Regions from separate parts of the Streptomyces sp. NPDC029041 genome, predicted to be linked through region 2. Evidence: riboswitches for the same ligand, from Rfam matches in the RefSeq annotation. Region 2 holds a riboswitch; each other region holds the start of a gene.

Region 1 (6,981 bases), on a different contig from region 2:
TCGTGGCGGCCGTACGGGCCTTGCCACCACTCATTGCGCGCTGTCGGGGCTTGCGGTGCGCTGCCACCTGGAGGCCACGTCCTTTCCTCGGCCGCCGAGGGGTGCGTGCGGCCGCCGGGGGAGCGGACGTGCGGCCTTGCGCGTCCGGCGACGGCCCGCACAGGGGGAGCGGACCGCCGCCGGATCTTTCGGCGGTGGTGTCCGACTGCCGCCCCTGGCCCGGGCGGCGGTGGGGAGCCGGGCACCTGGGGGAGGACGCTAAGCGTCTCCGTGGCGGGCCGGGGGCGGGTGTGCGGAAGTGTCGGGAGAGGACCGGCGGTGACCGTATGCGACCGTGAACCCGCCCAGGCGTCGCCTACTTCACTCAGCGTGATGACCGATGGGTCGAATCGTGAGCGAGTGACCGTGATCGGGTGCTATGGGGTGCATTGATGCGTCCCCGGGCCGGTGTCGGGTGGCTTCGGAGCCCCTGATTAGGCTCCGGCCTCATGGACGTACTCATCCACCTCTTCGTGGGCCTCCACATCATCGGCATCGCCTCGCTCCTGGGGGGCTTCCTGACCCAGATGAAGGCGATGGGCGAGGGTACCGCCCGCTTCACCCCCGCGATGCTGCACGGCGCGCTCACGATGCTCGTCACCGGTGTGATCCTGGTCGGCCTCAACCAGGCCGACGACCAGACCGTGAACAACATCAAGATCGGCGTGAAGCTGGCCCTGCTGATCGTGATCCTCGGCCTGGTCTATGTGAAGCGGGACGACGAGAAGGTGGACAAGGGCCTCTTCGGTCTGGTCGGCCTGCTGACCACGGCGAACATCTTCATCGCCGTGCTCTGGACCTGACCCCGGGGCGCCTCCTGGCGGCCCGGGCGGAGGTGAGGGCCCAGGCGGTGCACCCGAGCCATGCGGCCACCGCGATCCACAGCAGCACCTCTCCGGCGACGTCGAGCCAGGGAACGTCGAGGGCGGCGGCGACCGCGAGGGTGGCCGTCGCCGTCACGACCGCGGCGAACACGGTCGCCCAGCGCCGCACGTCGTAGTGGTGCCGGGGCCAGAAGAGCTCGGCCAGGAGCAGGGCCACGCAGGCGATCAGCGCGAGCACCAGCAGCGTGACCGTCGTCGTGCGCAGGGTGTCGGCGTTCTCCTCGTTCCACAGGTTCAGCCGTGGGCTGTCGGCGCTGAGGAGTGCCGCCCCGGCCAGTGCGGAGACGGCGAGGGCGCCGGCCGCGAACCAGTGGTCCCCGTGCCCCTCCTCCACCTGCCGGGGCTCGAAGCGGAACAGGGCGAAGCAGTAGAGCGCGAGCCCCAGCCAGAACAGCACCAGGGCGGCGTGGGCGAGCCAGGCCGCCCTGTCGGCCGCGGCCAGGGTGGCGCCGAGCACGGCGATCGCCTCCGTGGCCACGCAGCGTAGGAACACCGTTCCGCGCCGCCCTTGGGCCTCCACGGTGAGCAGCACCGCCCAGAGCACCATGGCGAGCGCCAGCAGCGCCTCGGCCACGGGCTGCTGCCCGGCCGCCGAGAAGCCGGTGCCCAGGATCGCGGTCGCCGCCACCGTGGTGAGCGCGGCCGGTGTCTCCACCCGGCCCTCGCCGCGCGTCCGCCGGACGAGGCCCGCGGCCGCCGCCAGCCAGGCCGCGCAGGTCAGGGCCAGGGCGATGCGGGAGAGGGCGGCGTACCCCGCCGAGTCGAGACCGGCCGACACGATGCCGGTCGCCAGCGCATACGTCGCCCACCATGCGGCAAAAGGGGAGGGACCGGACATAGCGCCGATGCTAGAGAGCGGCGCGCGCGGGGGGAGGAGGGGCACGCGCACGTGCCCCTCAAAAATGCGTCGCGATCCGCCGGACCTCAGGCTGCTCAGGCCGGGCGCACCACGCTGTGGATCGCCGACTCGCCGTCGTAGTAGATCGACTCCTCGCGCACGTACGTACCGGGCTTCGGCGCGTGGATCATCATGCCGTTGCCGATGTAGATCCCGACGTGGGTGACGTCGTCGTAGAAGAAGACCAGGTCACCGGGTTGCGCCTGGGAGAGCGGGACCGTGGTGCCGGCGTCGACCTGGTCGTAGGTGGTGCGCGGCAGGGTGACGCCCGCGGCCTTCCAGGCGGCCTGGGTGAGGCCGGAGCAGTCGTACGAGCCGGGCCCGACCGCGCCCCACACGTACGGCTTGCCGATCTGGGCGCGGGCGAAGGTGAGCGCCTTGTCGGCCTTGGTGGCGTAGGAGGAGTCGGCCGGGGCCGTCGGGGTGGACGAGCCGGAGGCCGTCGACCCCGTCGATCCGGAGGGGGAGGACCCGCCGTCCTGCTGCCGGGCGGCCTCCTCCTGAGCCTTCTGCTGCGCCGCCTGCTGCCGGGCCAGCTCGTCGGCCTTGCGGGCGGCCTCGGCCCGCTTCTCCTGCTCGATCGCCGCGAGCCGGGCCTTCTCCTCGGCGGTCAGCTTCGTCATCAGTTCGCGCGCGTCGGCGAGCTTGCGCTGGACGGTGGCCTTGGCCGTCTTCAGGTCGCCCTGCGACTCGGTGAGCGTCTCGAGGCTCTCGGTGGCCTCCTGGCGCTTCTTCATCGTCTCGGACTGCTGCGTGATGTAGTCGTCGACCGCGACCTTCTGGCGGCCGGTCATCCGGTCCATCAGCTGCGTCTGGTCGAAGTAGTCCTGCGGGGTGTCCGCGAGCAGGAACGTCGCCGTGTCCGGGGCGGCGGCACCGGTGCGGTACTGGGCGGAGGCGAAGGAACCCAGTTCCTCGCGCGCCTCGTTGAGCTTCTGGGTGCGCTGGGCGACGTCGTCGAGGAGGGTGTCGACGCGCTTGCGCTGCTTCGCGGTCTTCTCCTTGGCCGCGTTGTACTTGTCGGTCGCCGACTCGGCCTGGCGGTACAGGTCGCCGACCTTCTTCTCGACTTCCTCCAGGCTGGGCTTGTCGTCGGCCTCGGGGGCGGCGTTGGCCGACTGGGACAGCAGGGCCACGGAGGTGAGGGCCGCCGTTGCGAGGGCGGGGGTCCGTATGCCTGCCATGCGCGTACCCGTAGGACGCGACTTGCGGTGCGACGCCAAGGGAGGCGACTCCTTCCATGTTCCGCCTACCGGGTTAGCTGTCGGGTTCGGGCGGGTGGTTCGGAAGGTTTGCCCTACGGCCTTCTCCGCACAGGGAGTCGGGCCGATTCACCCCAGGTTCACGGTTGGGTCCCCGGCTCCGGCTGCCGCTGCGGCACGCCGGACTCGGCGGAGGCCGCGCGGCCCGGCGACGTTCGCCGGTGGGGGTCATGCGGCCCGGTCGCACCGTAGCCAACTCGTGTGGCCCCTGTGAAGGTTGATGGGTGATATGCCCGATACATTTTCGTGACCTTATTCCTGAGCGTTGCCGAGAGTGAACGATCAAGGGGGATTGAGTGGGAAAAGTCCCCACTTGCCAGGTGGGTAGCAGGGCGTGATCGCGCCGTCATGGAGGGCGACAACGCGCCACCGGGCGGTCGGCGGGGCCCCGGGCGCGCGGCGATGTTCTCAGGGCGGCGGCGGGCTGTCAGTGGGGCGCCCTAGACTCGGAGAGCGATGAGCAGCCTCTTTGACGACAGCTTCCTGGCGAACCTCCAGGCCCAGCGGGGCCCCGCGGACGAGCCCCCGCCGCCGCCCGAGGACGATCAGGTTCCGGAGCCGATCCCGGACGATCTGTTCGGCGGGAAGTTCGACGTGCCGCCGGACCGGGACGCCTACTACCGGGACGGAGCCCCCCGCCCGGTGGTGGACACCGCCACCCTCCTGGAGGGGCTGAACGACAACCAGCGCGCCGCCGTCGTCCACTCCGGCTCCCCGCTGCTCATCGTGGCCGGCGCCGGCTCCGGCAAGACCCGCGTGCTCACGCACCGCATCGCCCACCTGCTCGCCGAGCGGGACGTGCACCCGGGCCAGATCCTCGCGATCACCTTCACCAACAAGGCCGCCGGTGAGATGAAGGAGCGCGTCGAGCAGCTCGTCGGCCCCCGCGCGAACGCCATGTGGGTCATGACCTTCCACAGCGCGTGCGTGCGCATCCTGCGCCGGGAGAGCAAGAAGCTCGGCTTCACCTCGTCCTTCTCGATCTACGACGCCGCCGACTCCAAGCGCCTGATGGCCCTGGTCTGCCGTGATCTGGACCTCGACCCCAAGCGCTTCCCGCCGAAGTCCTTCAGCGCCAAGATCAGCAACCTGAAGAACGAGCTGATCGACGAGGAGGACTTCGCCGCCCAGGCGACCGACGGCTTCGAGAAGACCCTCGCCCAGGCCTACGCCATGTACCAGTCGCGGCTGCGCGAGGCGAACGCCCTCGACTTCGACGACCTGATCATGACGACGGTCAACCTCCTGCGGGCCTTCCCGGACGTCGCCGAGCACTACCGCCGCCGCTTCCGGCACGTCCTGGTCGACGAGTACCAGGACACCAACCACGCGCAGTACGCCCTCGTCCGCGAGCTGGTCGGCACCTCCGAGCACCCCGTCGACGTGCCGCCCGAGGCCGAGATCCCGCCCGCCGAGCTGTGCGTGGTGGGCGACGCCGACCAGTCGATCTACGCCTTCCGCGGCGCGACGATCCGCAACATCCTCCAGTTCGAGGAGGACTACCCGGACGCGACGACCATCCTGCTGGAGCAGAACTACCGCTCCACGCAGACGATCCTCAGCGCCGCCAACGCCGTCATCGAGCGCAACGAGTCCCGCCGCCCCAAGAACCTGTGGACCAACGCGGGCACCGGCGCCCGGATCACCGGCTACGTCGCCGACACCGAGCACGACGAGGCGCAGTTCGTCGCCGAGGAGATAGACCGCCTCACGGACGCCGGCGAGGCCAAGGCCGGAGACGTCGCCGTCTTCTACCGCACCAACGCCCAGTCCCGTGTCTTCGAAGAGATCTTCATCCGCGTCGGCCTGCCCTACAAGGTCGTCGGCGGCGTCCGCTTCTACGAGCGCAAGGAGGTCCGGGACGTCCTGGCCTACCTGCGCGTGCTGGCCAACCCCGAGGACTCGGTGCCGCTGCGCCGGATCCTCAACGTCCCCAAGCGGGGCATCGGCGACCGCGCCGAGGCGATGATCGACGCCCTGTCCCAGCGGGAGAAGATCAGCTTCCCCCAGGCCCTGAAGCGCGTCGACGAGGCGTACGGCATGGCCGCGCGCTCCACCAACGCCGTCAAGCGGTTCAACACGCTGATGGAGGATCTGCGCACCATCGTCGAGTCCGGCGCCGGACCGGCCACGGTGCTGGAAGCCGTGCTGGAGCGCACCGGATACCTCGCCGAGCTGCAGGCCTCCACCGACCCGCAGGACGAGACCCGCATCGAAAACCTCCAGGAACTGGCCGCCGTCGCCATGGAGTTCGAGCAGGAGCGCGGCGAGGACGAGCAGGCCTCCCTGTCCGACTTCCTCGAGCAGGTCGCCCTGGTCGCCGACTCCGACCAGATTCCCGACGAGGAGGACGGCGACGGCGTCATCACACTGATGACCCTGCACACCGCCAAGGGCCTGGAGTTCCCGGTCGTCTTCCTGACCGGCATGGAGGACGGCGTCTTCCCGCACATGCGCGCCCTCGGCCAGACCAAGGAACTGGAGGAGGAGCGGCGCCTGGCCTACGTCGGCATCACGCGCGCGCGGGAGCGGCTGTACCTGACGCGGTCCACCCTGCGCAGCGCCTGGGGCCAGCCGTCGTACAACCCGCCCTCCCGCTTCCTGGAGGAGATCCCGCCGACCCACGTGGAGTGGAAGCGGACGGGTGCGGCCGCGCCCGCGTCCTCCGGGCCGGTCTCGGCTGTGGCGGCCTCGCTGTCGTCGTCCCGCTCGCGCTCGTCGGCGTCGGGCGCCTCGGGTTTCGCCACGCGCCGCACGTCCGAGAAGCCGGTGGTGTCACTGGCGGTCGGGGACCGCGTCACGCACGACCAGTTCGGGCTCGGGACCGTCGTCGCGGTCAAGGGCACCGGCGGCAACGCCGAGGCGACGATCGACTTCGGCGACACCAAGCCCAAGCGGCTGCTGCTGCGGTACGCGCCGGTGGAGAAGCTGTAGCGCCGTGACGTGAACCCGTGTGCCCCTGCGCGATCGACGCGGGCGGGGGCTGCCGGGGCGTCACCCGATGCGGGCGAGGCCTGCGGGGACGTTGCTCGACGCCGACGGAGGCCGCCGGGACGTTACGTGGGGTCGATGCCGTGGCTGCGCAGCCAGGGGAGCGGATCGATCGCCGAGCCGCCGCCCGGGCGCACCTCGAAGTGCAGGTGCGGACCGGTGGAGTTGCCGGAGTTGCCGGAGCGCGCGATCGGATCGCCGGCCTTCACGGTCGTACCCGAGGGGACCGTGTACGTGGAGAGGTGGCAGTACCACGTCTCCGTGCCGTCCTTCGCGGTGAGGATCAGCATGTTGCCGTACGCGCTGTTCCACTGGGTGCGCACGGTGCCGTCGGTCGCGGCCATCACGGTCGTGCCGTACGAGACGGGGAAGTCGATGCCGGTGTGCAGGGACATCCAGTTGATGCCGGACTGGCCGTAGTAGGCGCTGAGTCCGTGCCGCGCGACCGGCAGGGCGAACTTGGGGCGCAGCCGCTCCTTGCGGGCCGCCTCCTCCGCCGCCCGCTTCTTCTCTGCGGCCTGCTGGGCCTTGAGGTCGATGCGCTCCTGCGTGCGGCTGGCCCGGTCGGCGAAGTCGTCGGCGCCGGCGGAGAGGCTCTGCAGCTGCGTGTCCAGCTTGTTGTTGGCCGTGGCCGGCTTGACCGGCTGCGCGTCCGCCGCGGTCGTCTGCGCCTCGGCGGCACTGTCGCCGGAGAAGGTGCCGACGGAGGCGGCGGCGATCCCGGCGACACCCATCACGCACGCCGAGGGCACCGCGATGGTCATCAGCGCCGAGCGCTTGGGGGGCGTGCGGCGGCGGGAGCGGGAGCCGGCGCGTGAGGCCGCCCGCGAGGACGGGGCCGGGGTGACGTCCTCCTGGCCGTCCAGGAGGGGGGTGACGACGGGCAGTTCACCGGTGGTGGCCGGCT
Region 2 (6,981 bases):
CGGCAAGAAGGTGTTCCTCTCCTTCGACCTGGAGATGGACACCCGCACCCCGGCGAGCGGCACGCCCGCCGACTACGTGAAGGCCTACCGGCACATCCACGACCGGTTCCGCGCCCTGGGCGTCGACAACGTGGTGTGGACGTGGATCACCACCGGGTACCTCGACCACGCCGGCACGATCGAGAAGATGTACCCGGGCGACGACTACGTCGACTGGATCGGCTACAACCAGTACAACTACTACCTCTGCCACGACGCGGACTGGCTGACCTTCGCGCAGACGCAGAAGGCCACCCACGACTGGATCCGCACGCACCTCTCCGACGACAAGCCGCTGATGCTCTCCGAGTTCGGCACCGCGGCGGACGCGAACCGCCCGCGACGGCAGGCCGAGTGGTACGCGCAGGTGCCCGGGGTGCTCAAGGGCCTGGACGGCGTCAAGGCCGCCCTCCAGTGGAACTACCGCGACCCCGGCCCGCACTGCGACCTGGCGGTGGCGAACGACACCGCCTGGCACAGCCTGCGCAAGGCCGTCTCCGACCCCTACCTCAACCAGCCGCTGCGGTAGTCCCCGCGGGGGTCAGCCCGCGAACTCGGGCCCGTGCAGCACCGCACGGGCCCGCCGGTACCAGCGCCACGCGATCGTCTTCGGCCCGTCCCGGTACGGCGCGACCCGCGCGCCCGCCCCGGCCAGCCAGCCCTCGACGTCGGCGACGGTGTGGGTGCGCCGGACGATGAGCCGGGCGATGCGGTACCGCTCGTCGCGGTCGGAGCTGAGCGCGTGCCGCACGGCCGTCGCGGTCTCGTAGCCCGCCCTGGCCGACATGGCCCGTACCCGGGGGCTGTTGTAGCCGTGCGGGTAGGCGAGGTGCCGGATTTCGTGCCCGAGGGCGTCCTCCAGCACGGCCTTGGAGGTGCGCAGCTCGTACGCCAGGGCCTTGGCGGACAGGGTGTCGAGCTGCGCGTGCGTCACGGTGTGGCTGCCGATCTCCATGCCGGAACGTTCCAGCTCCGCCGCGCCGGCCAGGCTCATCATCGGCGCGGGCGGCAGCAGACTGCGGCCGCCCGGGGCGATGGCGCCGGTGGTCAGATAGGCGGTGGCGGGCAGCGCGCGTGCGGCCAGGGCCTCGGCGGTGGGTCCGGGCAGGTCCGCGAATCCGTCGTCGAAGGTGAGCAGCACCGGCCGGGGCGGCAGCGGTGCCCGCCCGGCCAGGTGATCGGCGATCGCGCTGATCGTGACGGGCGTACGCCCGCTGCGGACCACGGCGTCGAGATGCGCGGCGAACTGCCTGGGGGTGACGGTGAACTCGGCGATCCAGTCCGGCGGATCGTCCATCACGGAGTGGTACAGGAAGACGGGGACGGCGGGAGCGCCTTCGGCCGGCGGCGGACCCACCGGTCCCTCGCTCTCCCGCGCACTCCGCTCCGCCCTGCCTCTGCCGTCCGCCCTCATATCGCCCCCCGGGCCGTCTTCCCGCGTGCGGTCGCGCGCAGCGCACGCCGTGCTTTCAGATAGCCGACCGGCCCGTACAGCATCCCCCTGCGCTGCAGCCGTGACAGCCGCCGCGGCCACGGGTGTGTGCGGGCGTCGTGGTCGCCCGGCGTGCCGGTGCCGTCCGCCCCGTCCGTCGCGCGTACCGCCGTCAGCGTGCGGGCGTGGGCGAGGCCGCGGGGCAGCCGCGCGAGGAACGCCGGGAGCAGCGCGGGCCGGTTCACGAGCACCGCGGTGAGATAGGCGGTGAGCCCGGCGCCGTAGCCGTAGGCCTGGGTCTCCAGGTCCCGCCAGGTCTCGCGGTGGTGGTGCCACACCAGGGCGTACGGCGTGTAGCGCAGCCGGTGGCCCTGGGCCAGGACGCGCACGAAGCCGTAGAGGTCGTCGCCGCCCCGGGCCGCGGTCCCCGCCCCGGTGGCCGGGTCGAAACCGCCGACGGAACGCAGCACCGCCGTGCGGAACGCCATGTTCGCGCCCGACCCGAACCGCCCGGCCGTGAACGGGAACAGCGGCTCGTCGACCGGCGGGTGCGCCGGGTCGTACGTCCTTGGAGTGAAGCCTTTCGCGAAGCCGCCGTGGCTCTCCAGCAGCACCTGGGCCGGAGTCGTCAGCCGCGCGGGCAGGATCAGCCCGGTGCAGCACCCGAGCCCCGGGTCGGCGGCGAAGGGCGCGGCCAGCTCGGTCAGCCAGCGCGGATCGGCGACCACGTCGTCGTCGGTGAAGGCGACCACCTCGCCGCGCACGGCGTCCAGCCCGGCGTTGTGGGCGGCTGCGAGCCCCGGAACGGGCTCACAGACGTACCGCACCCGCTCGGCGTACTTCCGCTCGACCAGCTCCCGCGTCTCGCTCGTGACGGGCGCGTTGTCGACGACGACGATCTCGCACCGCGGATGGTCCTGCGCCAGCAGCGAGTCCAGCGCCCGTGCCAGCTGCCCGGCCCGCTCCCGCGTCGCGACGACCACGCTCGTGAACGGCGGCTCCCCGGGGTCGCCGAGGTCGGCGGGGCCGCATTCCGCCCGGGCCCGCTCCGCCAGCACCGCTGTCGGATCCGCCCCCTGCGGCACCCGCCCGAGCAGCGTCCCCACGGGCCGGCCGCCTCTCCTGACCAGCACGAACACCTCTCCATGCGTCACGGGCGGACTCCCCGGGCCGGGTCTGAGCACCGCCTCGTCGCCGTCGAGGTCCAGCTCGGCGACCTGCACCGCCCCGATGGCCAGGAACCGCCGAATCTCCTCCCGCGCACGCGCCGAACGGGCCATGCGCCCACCCCCCTCGTGTGTTCAGGTACGGCGCAGCCGGGCCGCGCCCTTGAGCGTCCGCGCGGCCAGCGACGCGAGCCGTGGCCTGCCGCGGACGAAGCTGTGCGCGCGGCGTGCCGGTTCGCGGCTCAGCCAGTGCAGTGCCGCGCCCGCCCCCGGACGGGTCACCGCGCCCTCGTACACGGGCAGTTCGCCCGTCTTCAGCGCGTCCTTGTACTCGGCCGCGCCCCGCCCCAGGTCGAGCAGGGCGACACCGGCGGCGGCCGCCGCCTCGGCCATGCGCAGGTGCAGCACCAGACCCGGTGAGAACTTCGCGAACTCCGGGTCGTAGGCCGGGAACCAGCAGGCCAGCACCGAGGCCGAACGCAGCCCGAAGTGCGCGGCGACGGGCCGCTCACCGGCGTACAGCACGGACAGCGTGCCGCTGCACTCCGGCGCCCGGGTCCGGGCCAGCTGCCCGACGAGCCGGGTGATCCACTCCTGGGCGAACCGGTCCCGGCGGCCGGTCCTGCGGTACTGCGCGGACTTCCACTCCATGAGCGTGCGCAGCGCGGCCGGGTCACGCTCGTCGAACACGAACCGCAGCTCACCGGCCTGCCGCCCCAGCCTGCGCTCCTTGGCCAGGGTCGTCTTCAGGAACTTCGGCGACTGCGCGCGCAGCACCGACTCGTACGTCTCGTAACCCTTTTCCACGTCGATGACGTAGGTGGCGTGCTCCTCGGCCGCGTACCGGACGAACAGCCGCTGCTCGGCCTCCAGATTGTCGAAGGCGAAGCTCGACACCGAGCAGGCCTTCAGCAGTTCACCCGTCTCCACGTCCAGACCCGGCCGCAGGATCGCGCCCTGCGCGTCCGAGACGCCGAGCCCGATCGCCCGGCCCTGCCCCAACGGGCCCCGCTCAAAAGGCAGGAAGCCGGACGGCTCCCGCCCTTCGTACACCACCGCGATCCGGGCCCCCGGCCTGAACAAGCCGACGGCTTCGGTGAACTCCGGTTCCATGAAAGGGTTGCGCGGCGCCTCCGAGGCGGCGCGCAGCGCACGCCAGCGCTCCCTGTCCCCTTCGCCGAGCTCCCCGGGCCCAGCCACGCGAATGCGCCCACTGCTCAACCCGACCCCCCGATCAAGTCCCCCCTGGACACTTGGAAGGTACCGCTCTATGCGGCCCCACGGGTAGGTAGCGGAGCATGTTGTTGCCAACCGGTGCAGAGGCCTTCAACCGGGCAATCGGCGCCCACCGTCCGATGAAACGAAGGGGCGCGTTGTCCGTATTCTCTGATCATGGCCGCACCCCTCGCATATTCGCTCATCGCCACCGATCTGGACGGGACGCTGCTGCGCGGCGACGACACCCTGTCCGACCGGGTTCTCGCCGCGCTCGCGCGGGTGGCGGACGCCGGTGCCCAGCACCTCGTGGTGACGGGCCGGCCGGCGCCGAGAGTGCGGCCGCTCCTGGACGACCTCGGCTGCACGGGGCTCGCGGTGTGCGGGCAGGGCGCGCAGGTGTACGACGCCGGCGCGGACCGGCTGCTGTGGTCCATCACCCTGGACCGGGAGCTGGCGGAGACCGCCCTGGGCAAGATCGAGGCCGAGGTGGGGCAGGTCTACGCGGCCGTGGACCAGGACGGGGTGGAGGGGCTCACGCTGATCGAGCCGGGGTATCTGATGCCGCACCCGACGCTGCCCGCGGTCCGGGTCGAGCGGCGCGAGCAGCTGTGGGGCGAGCCCATCAGCAAGGTGCTGCTGCGCCACCCCTACCTGACGGACGACGAGTTGGCGGCGACGGCCCGCTCGGTGGTCGGCTCGCTGGCGACGGTGACGATGTCGGGGCCCGGCACGGTCGAGCTCCAGCCGTGCGGGATCACCAAGGCGACGGGGCTGGCGCTGGCCGCCGAGCATCTGGGGCTGCGGCCGGCGGACACCATCGCCTTCGGCGACATGCCCAACGACATCCCGATGTTCGACTGGGCCGGTCACGGTGTCGCGATGGCCAACGCCCACCCCGAGCTGAAGGCCGTGGCCGACGAGGTCACCCTGTCGAACGAGGACGACGGCATCGCCGTCGTCCTCGAGCGACTGCTGGACGGGGCGGATCAGTACGGGCCGTTGACGTTGTCGATCGAGCCGTAGCGGGCCGCCGCGTAGTTGCAGGCCGCCGTGATGTTGGCGACCGGGTCGTACGGGTCCCACGACGTGCCGTCCACGTGGTAGGCCTGGAAGGTCGGGTCGATGGTCTGGAGCAGGCCCTTGGACGGCGTGCCCGCGGCGGCGTTGGAGTCCCAGTTGTTGATCGCCTGGGGGTTGCCGGACGACTCGCGCATGATGTTGCGGTAGATGCCGTCGTAGGACCCGGGGATCCCCTTCTGCGCCATGATGTCCAGCGCCTCGCGGATCCACCCGTCGAGGTTGTTCGCGTAGGTCTTCGCGGATGCCTGCGTGGCCTGGGCGACACCGCCGGCGGGCTTGGCGGGGGCGGACGACTTGGTCGCCGTCTTCTTCGGGGCGAGCGACTTGGTGGTCTTCACCTTGAGCTTCAGACCCGGGTGGATCAGCTTCGGGTTGTCGCCGACGGCGGCGCGGTTGTCCTTGTAGAGCTGCTTCCAGCCGCCCCGGACGTCGTACCGGTCCGCGATGCGGGCGAGCGAGTCGCCCTTGGTCACGGTGTACGTGAGGGACTTGGCGGGCTGGGCCGCCTGCTTCACGGACTGCGCGGCGGGGGCGCTCTGGGGCTCGGCGGCGCTCGCGTGCGTGGCCCCGAGGAGCGGAAGGGTCAGTGCGGCTCCACCGGTGCCGACGGCGACGATGCCTCGGGTCAGCGGGTTGGTTCTGGGGCGACGGTGCTTGCCTCGTCCGGCCATGGCGATGTTCCTCTCCGGCGCCTGCGAGGTGAGCTGTCGGGTTCGGGCCGGGAGGTGCCCGGCCGCCTACGGCACCGTGTGCCGTACGCGGCTTCACCCCGAGCCGTGCCGCTGTGCGGACCGGCGACTTACCTGGGTCCCCCGCTCCTGCCACGCGTGAGTGAGTTCGGTTCCTGTGGGGAGTCCGGGCGGCGGCAGGATTAGGCGTCCGCCGGACAGGGCCGGAACGTATGCGAGAGCACATGTCGGGAACAAGCACCTCAGTCACATATCGCGCGGTTGACCTTGGTCGGGGGCGTTTGGGCGACTTGATCCTTTGCGAGAGCCAAGGCTCAACTGGCTTTCACGGGAAGGCGGTAGGGGCTGGTGTGGGCACGGGGCGGAAAAGGGGAAGTAGTGATTCAACTCACTGATCACGAGCCCGTGGGGCAATTTCCGCCAAGGGGAATTCCACGACTCAACACGGCAAATCGTGCATAACTCGCTACCCTCGGGTAAGTCGATAAATATCTGTTCTTATAGGTTGATCGAAAACATAGCGGTCGTGATCGGATACCACCCGGCCTGTAACCACGGGCGCTGGCGGTGATCGAAACGTGACCGGATACGCTGACTCGAGTGAGGGCAGCGACCTATCGACAATCCGCGTAATCACCGGCAGACACAGCAGACAGGAGACCCCTCGTGACCGACGTCGGGCCGTTCGGGCTGAGCGTGCGGGACCAGGCTCTGGAAGCCGACGTCCAGGCCGGATTGACGGCTGTCGAGGAAGGCTTGCTCGAGGCCACCAAGAGTGAGGTGCCCTTCATCACGGAGGCCGCCCAGCACCTGGTGCGAGCCGGCGGCAAGCGGTTCCGCCCGCTGCTCGTGATGCTCTCCGCCCGGTTCGGTGACCGCCACGCGCCCGGGATCGTCCCGTCGGCGGTCGTCGTGGAGCTGACCCACCTCGCCACGCTCTACCACGACGACGTCATGGACGAGGCCGCCGTGCGCCGCGGCGTCCCGAGTGCGAACACCCGCTGGGGCAACTCCGTCGCCGTCCTCACCGGCGACTTCCTCTTCGCCCGCGCCTCGCACATCCTGGCCGACCTCGGCCCGGAGGCCGTCCGGGTGCAGGCCGAGGCGTTCGAGCGCCTGGTGACCGGCCAGATCCTGGAGACGGCCGGACCGCAGGACGGCCGGGACCCCGTCGAGCACTACCTGGACGTGCTGGGCGGCAAGACCGGTTCGCTCATCGCGGTGTCGTGCCGGTTCGGCGCGATGATGTCCGGCGCCGACGAGACCGTCGTGGACGTGCTGACCCAGTACGGCGAGCGGCTCGGCGTCGCCTTCCAGCTCGCGGACGACGTCCTCGACATCGCCTCCGACTCGCACG
Region 3 (6,981 bases), on a different contig from region 2:
CAGACGAACCGCGTCATCGCCAGGATCCTCAGGCACCGCTGCGGCGTCAGGTTCCACTCCTTGCCGAGCGGGGTGCCCTCGAACGGGATCAGGAAATTGACCGGAACCGAGTCCGGGTCCAGCTCACGCAGCGAGAAGACCACGTCCACCAGGTCCTCGTCCGTCTCGCCCATTCCGGCGATCAGCCCCGAGCAGGCGGACAGACCGGCCGCGTGCGCCTTCTGCACGGTGTCGACGCGGTCCTCGTAGGTGTGCGTGGTGGTGATCTCCCCGTACGTCGCCTCGGACGTGTTGAGGTTGTGGTTGTAGGCGTCGGCGCCGGCCTCGCGCAGCCGCTCCGCCTGGCCGTCGGAGAGCAGTCCGAGGCAGGCGCACACCTCGACGCCCTCGTTGCCCTCCTTGATCGCCCTGATCGTCTCGGAGACCCGGTCCACGTCCCGGTCGGTCGGGCCGCGCCCGCTCGCCACCAGGCACACCCGCTTGGCCCCGCCGGCCACCCCGGCCGCCGCCGCGTCGGACGCCTGGTCGGGCTTCAGCCAGGTGTACTTCAGGATCCCGGCCGTCGAGCCGAGCCGCTGGGAGCAGTAGGAGCAGTCCTCGGGGCACAGGCCGGACTTGAGGTTGACGAGATAGTTCAGTTTCACCCGTCGCCCGAACCAGTGCCGGCGCACTTTCCCGGCTGCGGCCACCACATCGAGCAGGTCGTCGTCGGACGTCGCGAGGACGGCCAGTGCCTCGTCGCGGGTCGGCAGCTCGCGCCGAAGCCCCTTGTCCACCAGCGTGTTCAGCAGGTCCATGGGAGCCGATCCTGTCCTAAGGAAGCCCCTGGGGCAAAGGAGAGTTCGTACAACAGAGCCGCTTCGAGGTGTGGGTATTGCCACACAGTGACCTGCTGGTGATCCCGCTAGTGTCTGTGCACTGCCTACAAATTCCCCGGAGGACCACCCATGGCGTTCGGCTGGATCGACGAGCAGGCGGAGCTGCGTGCCCGCGCCGGACTCGTACGGACTCTGCGCCCCCGTCCGGCCGATTCGCCGCTCCTCGACCTGGCGAGCAACGACTACCTCGGTCTGGCCCGCCACCCCGAGGTCACCGAGGGCGCCGCCCGGGCCGCGCGCGACTGGGGCGGCGGCTCCACCGGCTCCCGGCTCGTCACCGGTACCACCGAACTGCACGCCGAACTCGAGCGGGAACTGGCCGATTTCTGCGGTTTCGAGGCGGCCCTCGTCTTCTCCTCCGGTTACGCCGCCAACCTCGCCGCGGTGACCGCGCTGGCCCCGCACGGCTCACTGATCGTCTCCGACGCGGGCAATCACGCCTCGCTCATCGACGGCTGCCGGCTGGCCCGCGGCACCACCCAGGTCGTGGCGCACGCCGAGCCGGACGCCGTGCGCAAGGCACTGGCGACCCACGAGGGCACGGCCGTCGCCGTGTCCGACACGGTCTTCTCGGTCGACGGCGACGCGGCGCCCCTGACCGCGCTCGCCGCGGCCTGCCGGGAGCACGGCGCAGGGCTGGTCGTGGACGACGCCCACGGACTGGGCGTTCTCGGTGACGGCGGCCGCGGCGCTCCGCACGCCGTGGGCCTGGCGGGCGCGGACGACGTCGTCGCGACGGTCACGCTGTCCAAGTCGCTCGGCAGCCAGGGCGGAGCCGTCCTCGGCCCGGCCCGGGTCGTCGACCACCTCGTCAACGCGGCCCGGACCTTCATCTTCGACACCGGACTCGCCCCCGCGGCGGCGGGGGCGGCCCTGGCGGCCCTGCGGCTGCTGCGCCGTGAGCCGCAGCGGGCGGCACGGGCCCGCGCGGTGGCGGGTGAACTGCACGCACGCCTGACCGCCGCGGGCCTGGAAGCGGTCCGTCCGGACGCCGCGGTGGTCTCGGTGCGGGCGGCCTCTCCCGAGGACGCCGTGCGCTGGGCGGCGCAATGCCGCGCGGCCGGCCTGGCCGTGGGGTGCTTCCGGCCCCCTTCCGTGCCGGACGGCATCTCACGGCTCAGGCTGACCGCACGCGCCGACCTGACCGGTCAGCAGATCGAACGCGCTGTACGGCTGATCGGCGAGACGCGGCCATGAGTCGGCGTGACACGGCCGTGCGTCGCACGATGACGGTCTGATCGAACGCGCCCGCAGACGCGCCTACATACGGTCCACACCGGCCGCGAAGGCCGCCCAGCTCCCCCTGGAGAAGAGCAGCGCGGGTCCGGCCGGATCCTTGGAGTCGCGCACGGCGAGCAGTCCGGCCCAGGGCGGGGCGTCCGGACACCCGGTCTCGACGCAGTTGTTCGCGCCGGTGCTGTAGCTGCTGCGCACCCACCGCACACCGTGCAGTTCGATGCTTGAGGGGACGTGACGAGGCAGTGCACGCATGGTGCCTCCTTACGCGCCGGCGGCTGTCCCGGCGATGAAATCCAACGAGTCCTCGGGCGAAAGGGCGTGGATCTGAAGGGCGTTGAAGGCCTCCGTGTAGGCCTGGAGGTCTTCTTTCCGTTCGAGGTAGAGGCTACTCGTCAAGTGGTCGAGAACAACCACATCCAGATCAGAAGTGCTCGAAAATGAGAAGATAACGAAAGGGCCGGTGACACCGATGTGCGCCCCGGCGGCGAACGGCAGCACCTGCAGGCGCACTTGGGGCAGCCGGGCCGCCTCGAGCAGCCGTTCCAGCTGCCGGGTCATGACCCCGGGCCCGCCCACCTCCCGCCGCAGCACCGCCTCGTCCAGGACCGCGCTCAGCTTCAGCGGGGGATCGGCGCGCAGCACGTCCTGACGGGCCAGCCGCACCTCGACCAGCGTGTCGAGCCGGTCCTCCGCCAGCCCCTCCACCGCGGCCCGCGTCACCGCACGCGCGTACTCGGGCGTCTGGAGCAGGCCCGGGACGACGGTGGTCTCCAGCGTGCGCATCGCGCCGGCCTGGGACTCCAGGCTGATGAAGTCCCGGTAGGTCGGCGGCAGTACCCCGCGGTAGGCGTGCCACCAGTGGTGCCGGCCGCCGCCGTCCTCGGCGCCCGCCAGCACCATGAGCAGTTCGCGCAGTTGGGAGTCGCTCACGTCGTAGGCGTCCAGAAGTAACCGCACATCGGCCGGTTTCACCCCGCTCGTGCCCGTCTCGATCCGGCTGACCTTGGACTGGTGCCAGCCCACCAGCCGGGCCGCCTCACCGCTCGTGAGCCCCGCCGAGGAGCGCAGCGCACGCAGTTCGGCGCCCAGTTTCCGGCGGCGCACCGCGGGACCGTGCTGCATGGGCTCCTCCTTACTCCTTCGGAGCCACCCAAATACGGTCTCGCGTCGCAGAGTTCACCGCTTTGAGCGACAGATATATGCATATCTTGGTGGATCGCCGACCTTCACGGGTGTTCTGGTGGCAGTCTGACGAGCAAGCACCAGTCCGGGACCGTACTCGAACCATCCGCTCCGTGTCGGGCCACGGTCCCGTGGGAAAGGGACGACGTCGCCATGGCAGACCATTTGGAAGCATCCGTCACTCTGCCGAGCGATCCCGCCTCGGTCTCCGCAGCGCGTGCCTACGTGGTGAGCACGCTGGCGGAGTGGGGCCTGCCGGCGGACACGGAGGCGTCCGACACCGTCCGGCTCATCATCTCGGAACTCGCCACCAATGCCGTCCAGCACACCTTCGGCCAGTCGCCCACCTTCACCGTGGACGTCGAACTGGACCGCGACGAACATCTGCGCATCGGTGTCACGGACAGCCACCCGCGCTTTCCCAGACGCCTGCCCGCAGCCGTCCAGCAGGACAACGGCCGCGGTCTGGTCATCATCCGCTGGCTGACCGCCGAGTGCGGCGGCAGGATGCGTATCCGCCCGACCCGCGAAGGCGGCAAGACCATCTCGATCGAGCTCCCGTGGGCCGTTCCGGTCCGGCCGGTCACGACGGCGGGCCAGCAGGAGCCGTAGCCGGTCACAACGGGACCTGTCCCACCCGGAAGACCCGAAGTACCCGAAGCACCTCCCATCGGGTGCCCCCTACGCACCCCGGCCCGCGCGACCCACATCCGGGCCACCCACGCCTCTCCGCAGCCCGCTCCGCGCCTTGCGACCCACCGGAGCCCGCGGCCCTCACCGGTGCCGAGCCGACGCCTCCTGGTGTGCTGCAGCCCCTCGAAGCCCTGACGGCTGCCCGACAGTGCGCCGCAGCGGTGCGGGGATCCTGGCCCCGGCCCCCTCCGGCTGCTCCGCGGTGGTCTTCTCGGCCCCGTCACGGTCCCCCCGCAGCCCCGCCCGTCGCACCAGCCGGGGGAGCACCCCCCACAGTCCGACGCAGACCAGGAAGGTCGCGGCGCCCGCGGCGATGCCACCGGTACGGCCGGTGGTCACGTCGACCACCAGCAGCACCGAACCGCTGAAGGCGAACACCAGCACGCTCAGACCGGTCGTGGCCAGGCGCGAGGAGACCTGCACTACGCGGGGCTTGGCGCCCTGCTGGAAGAGCGAGCGGTGCAGCGCGGCCGGCGCGGTGAAGAGCGCGGCGGCCAGGACCGCAAGCAGCAGCGTGATGACGTAGGTGACGCGCTGGACCGTGTCGAGGTCGCCGAAGCGCGAGGTGAAGGCCAGCGACAGCAGGAAGGCGAAGAGGATCTGCACACCCGTCTGGGTGACGCGGAGTTCCTGGAGCAGCTCGACGAAGTTGCGGTCGGCGCGTTGCAGCGGAGTCTCGTTGCGCGCGGTGCAGGGACGGTGCTCGGCCATGACGGGACGGGTATCCACTCGAGCCCGTGTCACGCTCCGGCGTGCGGCGGCGCGTCAGGGACGCCGCCGCACGCCGGGCGGATCACCTCACGCGCCCGTACCAGACGCTCTTGGTCCAGATCTTCTGCAGTCGCACCACGTCCCCGCTCTTCGGGGAGTGCCAGAGCTTGTTCTTACCCGCGTAGATACCGACGTGGTACACGTTGCTGCCCGAGTGGAAGAACACCAGGTCTCCCGCCTTGCGGTTCTTGGCGGAGATGTGGCGCGTCTTGTTGTACTGCTGGGCAGCCGTGCGGGGGAGCTTCTTGCCGGCCTTCTTGAACGAGTAGAGCGTGAGCCCCGAGCAGTCGAACCGGTGCGGCCCTATCGCCCCGTACTTGTAGGGGGAACCCTTCTTGGAGGCCGCGATCTGGAGTGCCTTGGTCGCCGGTGTGGCTGCCGCGGCCTCGGAGGCGAAGCCGGGGGCCACGATCGAGCCGCCCACCGCGGCGATGGTGAGCGCCGAGGCCGTACCGGCTCGGGCCATGAGCGACGGGACACGATTGAGCGCAGTCATGCGCAACCCTTCGTCAGCCGCCTGTGAAGGATGACCTGTCGGATTCGGGCTGACAAAGTTGCCCGGCCGCTGACGCGGCTTCACCCCAAGGGCTGCTCGTGTCCGGTCATGGCGTGACCGTCCCGGCGACCCGTCGTGCTTGGGTCCTCCACTCCTGCCGATCCACTCCTGTCGACCGGTCATCCGGGCGGCGGCAGGACTCGGCGTCCGCCCGGATCGCCCCGCCACAGCGGCGGGGGCTTGTCGTCAAACAGGGATCTTGGCGGATGCCTGTCCGGATTTCCCAACGGAACCGGGGATTTGTGTTGTTACTCACCACTCACCCGTTCGGGTGGACACGTGTGCGTTCGCGCCACCGTCCATGGGTTCGCGGACCGTCGGACCAGCGACGGAATGTCCCATTCCGCCCTCCGGCCACGCGCGTTGCGCAACCGGAAGGGCCCTGAAATCGGTCTCCCGCCTACTCCGAACAGCGGTACGTCTTTTGGTCCGTTTCAACTCAGCTCGAAACGCTCCGCCGTCGCGGCGGGCGTCCGGACCGACGGCTTCGCGTCAACTGACGGATTCCGGAGGCAGGGTGAGCCGGGCGGTGCGCCGCTCGCCGTCCAGCACCCGCAGGCGCCCGGGCCAGGGTGCCGGCGTGCAGATCCGTCTCGCCTCGTCGGTGCATCAAGGAACCTCGCCGCGGGCCAGGGCGGCTGCTCCCGTTCGCGACCCGTGTGCGGTGCGAGCATCTCCTCCATCCGACGCCGGATGCGGGTCAACTCATCCGCCTGGATGGCCAGAACGCTCGCCCGGCCCTGGACCGGCTCGGGCAGCGCCGGCTGATGGACCACCAGGCGGGCGCCGGGCAGCGCGCATCGCTTGCCGGGTGTGCCCGCCGCCAGCAGCACCGGGGCGGCGGCGCCGGCCTGGCCGAGGAGGATCGTCGCCACGTCGCAGGAGACGTACTGCATCGTGTCGTAGATCGCCGTCATCGCATGGAAGCCGCCGCAGGGGGAGTTGATGCAGAGCGAGATGTCGCGCTCCGGGGCCTGATGCTCCAAGTGCATGAACTGGGCCATCACGGCGTTCGCCGAGGTCGCGTCCACCGGTGCCCCCAGGAAGAGATCCGCTCCTCCAGGAGCTTCGCGGGCATCGCGCCGGAGCACCAGAGGGCCGGCCACCGGGGTTCTATGGGGACGGCGGGCCTGGCCCCCGTGGGGCGGATGCCTGAGTCCCCGGCGCAGGAGGGACGGATGTCTGAGTTCCCGGCGCAGTAGGGGCAGATGCCGGAACCTGAATCTTCGGCCGCGCACAGACGAAGACCGAGTCCCGGTCCCGCACAAACGGAAAACCGTGCGCCCCGTCCGCTACGACGGAGGCGCACGGTCCCCTCATGCATGTGCCGGTCAGGCGACGGCCGAGAGTTCCCGGCGGTCGGCTGCGGGGCCGGCGCCCGCCTTCCGGGCCCTGAGGGAGCCGCCGAGCAGCACGGCGCCCAGGCCCAGCACCGCCCACCAGGCCAGTGTCAGGCCGGGGCCGGTCGCCGCCGCGCCGTCGAAGTACGACACCGAGCGCAGCAGCGACGTGCCCGCGCCGGGCGGCAGCCACTGCCCGATCGCGCCGGCCGGCTCCGGCAGCATCTGCGGGGCCGAGGTGGCGCCGGAGAAGGGGTTGCCGATCAGCATCACCAGAGCGGCCCCGATGCCCGTGCCGGCGGGGCCGATCAGGGCGGCGAGT

Evidence for each region. A riboswitch is a leader RNA that binds a small molecule or an ion and turns the genes downstream of it on or off. The one in region 2 is predicted to bind cyclic di-AMP.
Region 1: it holds a riboswitch for cyclic di-AMP, as region 2 does, so the genes downstream of both, AB0F04_RS29635 (NlpC/P60 family protein) here and AB0F04_RS30535 (transglycosylase SLT domain-containing protein) in region 2, are expected to answer to the same signal.
Region 3: it holds a riboswitch for cyclic di-AMP, as region 2 does, so the genes downstream of both, AB0F04_RS28225 (C40 family peptidase) here and AB0F04_RS30535 (transglycosylase SLT domain-containing protein) in region 2, are expected to answer to the same signal.

What each region holds. Positions count from the first base shown of each region.
Region 1 covers NZ_JBEZWO010000013.1:36,723-43,703, reverse strand. The annotation lists gene AB0F04_RS29650 (NlpC/P60 family protein) at 1-67, opposite strand, end outside; gene AB0F04_RS29645 (hypothetical protein) at 489-842, shown strand; gene AB0F04_RS29640 (hypothetical protein) at 820-1,761, opposite strand; gene AB0F04_RS29635 (NlpC/P60 family protein) at 1,857-3,044, opposite strand; cyclic di-AMP (ydaO/yuaA leader) riboswitch at 3,053-3,225, opposite strand; gene pcrA (DNA helicase PcrA) at 3,540-6,017, shown strand; gene AB0F04_RS29625 (peptidoglycan DD-metalloendopeptidase family protein) at 6,140-6,981, opposite strand, start outside.
Region 2 covers NZ_JBEZWO010000014.1:11,023-18,003, reverse strand. The annotation lists gene AB0F04_RS30560 (glycosyl hydrolase) at 1-568, shown strand, start outside; gene AB0F04_RS30555 (polysaccharide deacetylase family protein) at 581-1,336, opposite strand; gene AB0F04_RS30550 (glycosyltransferase) at 1,450-2,751, opposite strand; gene AB0F04_RS30545 (GNAT family N-acetyltransferase) at 2,773-3,837, opposite strand; gene AB0F04_RS30540 (Cof-type HAD-IIB family hydrolase) at 4,030-4,878, shown strand; gene AB0F04_RS30535 (transglycosylase SLT domain-containing protein) at 4,842-5,606, opposite strand; cyclic di-AMP (ydaO/yuaA leader) riboswitch at 5,610-5,779, opposite strand; gene AB0F04_RS30530 (polyprenyl synthetase family protein) at 6,291-6,981, shown strand, end outside.
Region 3 covers NZ_JBEZWO010000011.1:266,970-273,950, reverse strand. The annotation lists gene bioB (biotin synthase BioB) at 1-797, opposite strand, end outside; gene AB0F04_RS28250 (8-amino-7-oxononanoate synthase) at 948-2,075, shown strand; gene AB0F04_RS28245 (DUF397 domain-containing protein) at 2,139-2,369, opposite strand; gene AB0F04_RS28240 (helix-turn-helix transcriptional regulator) at 2,379-3,239, opposite strand; gene AB0F04_RS28235 (ATP-binding protein) at 3,453-3,911, shown strand; gene AB0F04_RS28230 (DUF6328 family protein) at 4,074-4,703, opposite strand; gene AB0F04_RS28225 (C40 family peptidase) at 4,786-5,259, opposite strand; cyclic di-AMP (ydaO/yuaA leader) riboswitch at 5,263-5,475, opposite strand; partial or broken gene AB0F04_RS28220 (ATP-dependent Clp protease proteolytic subunit) at 5,970-6,397, opposite strand; gene AB0F04_RS28215 (ABC transporter permease) at 6,651-6,981, opposite strand, start outside.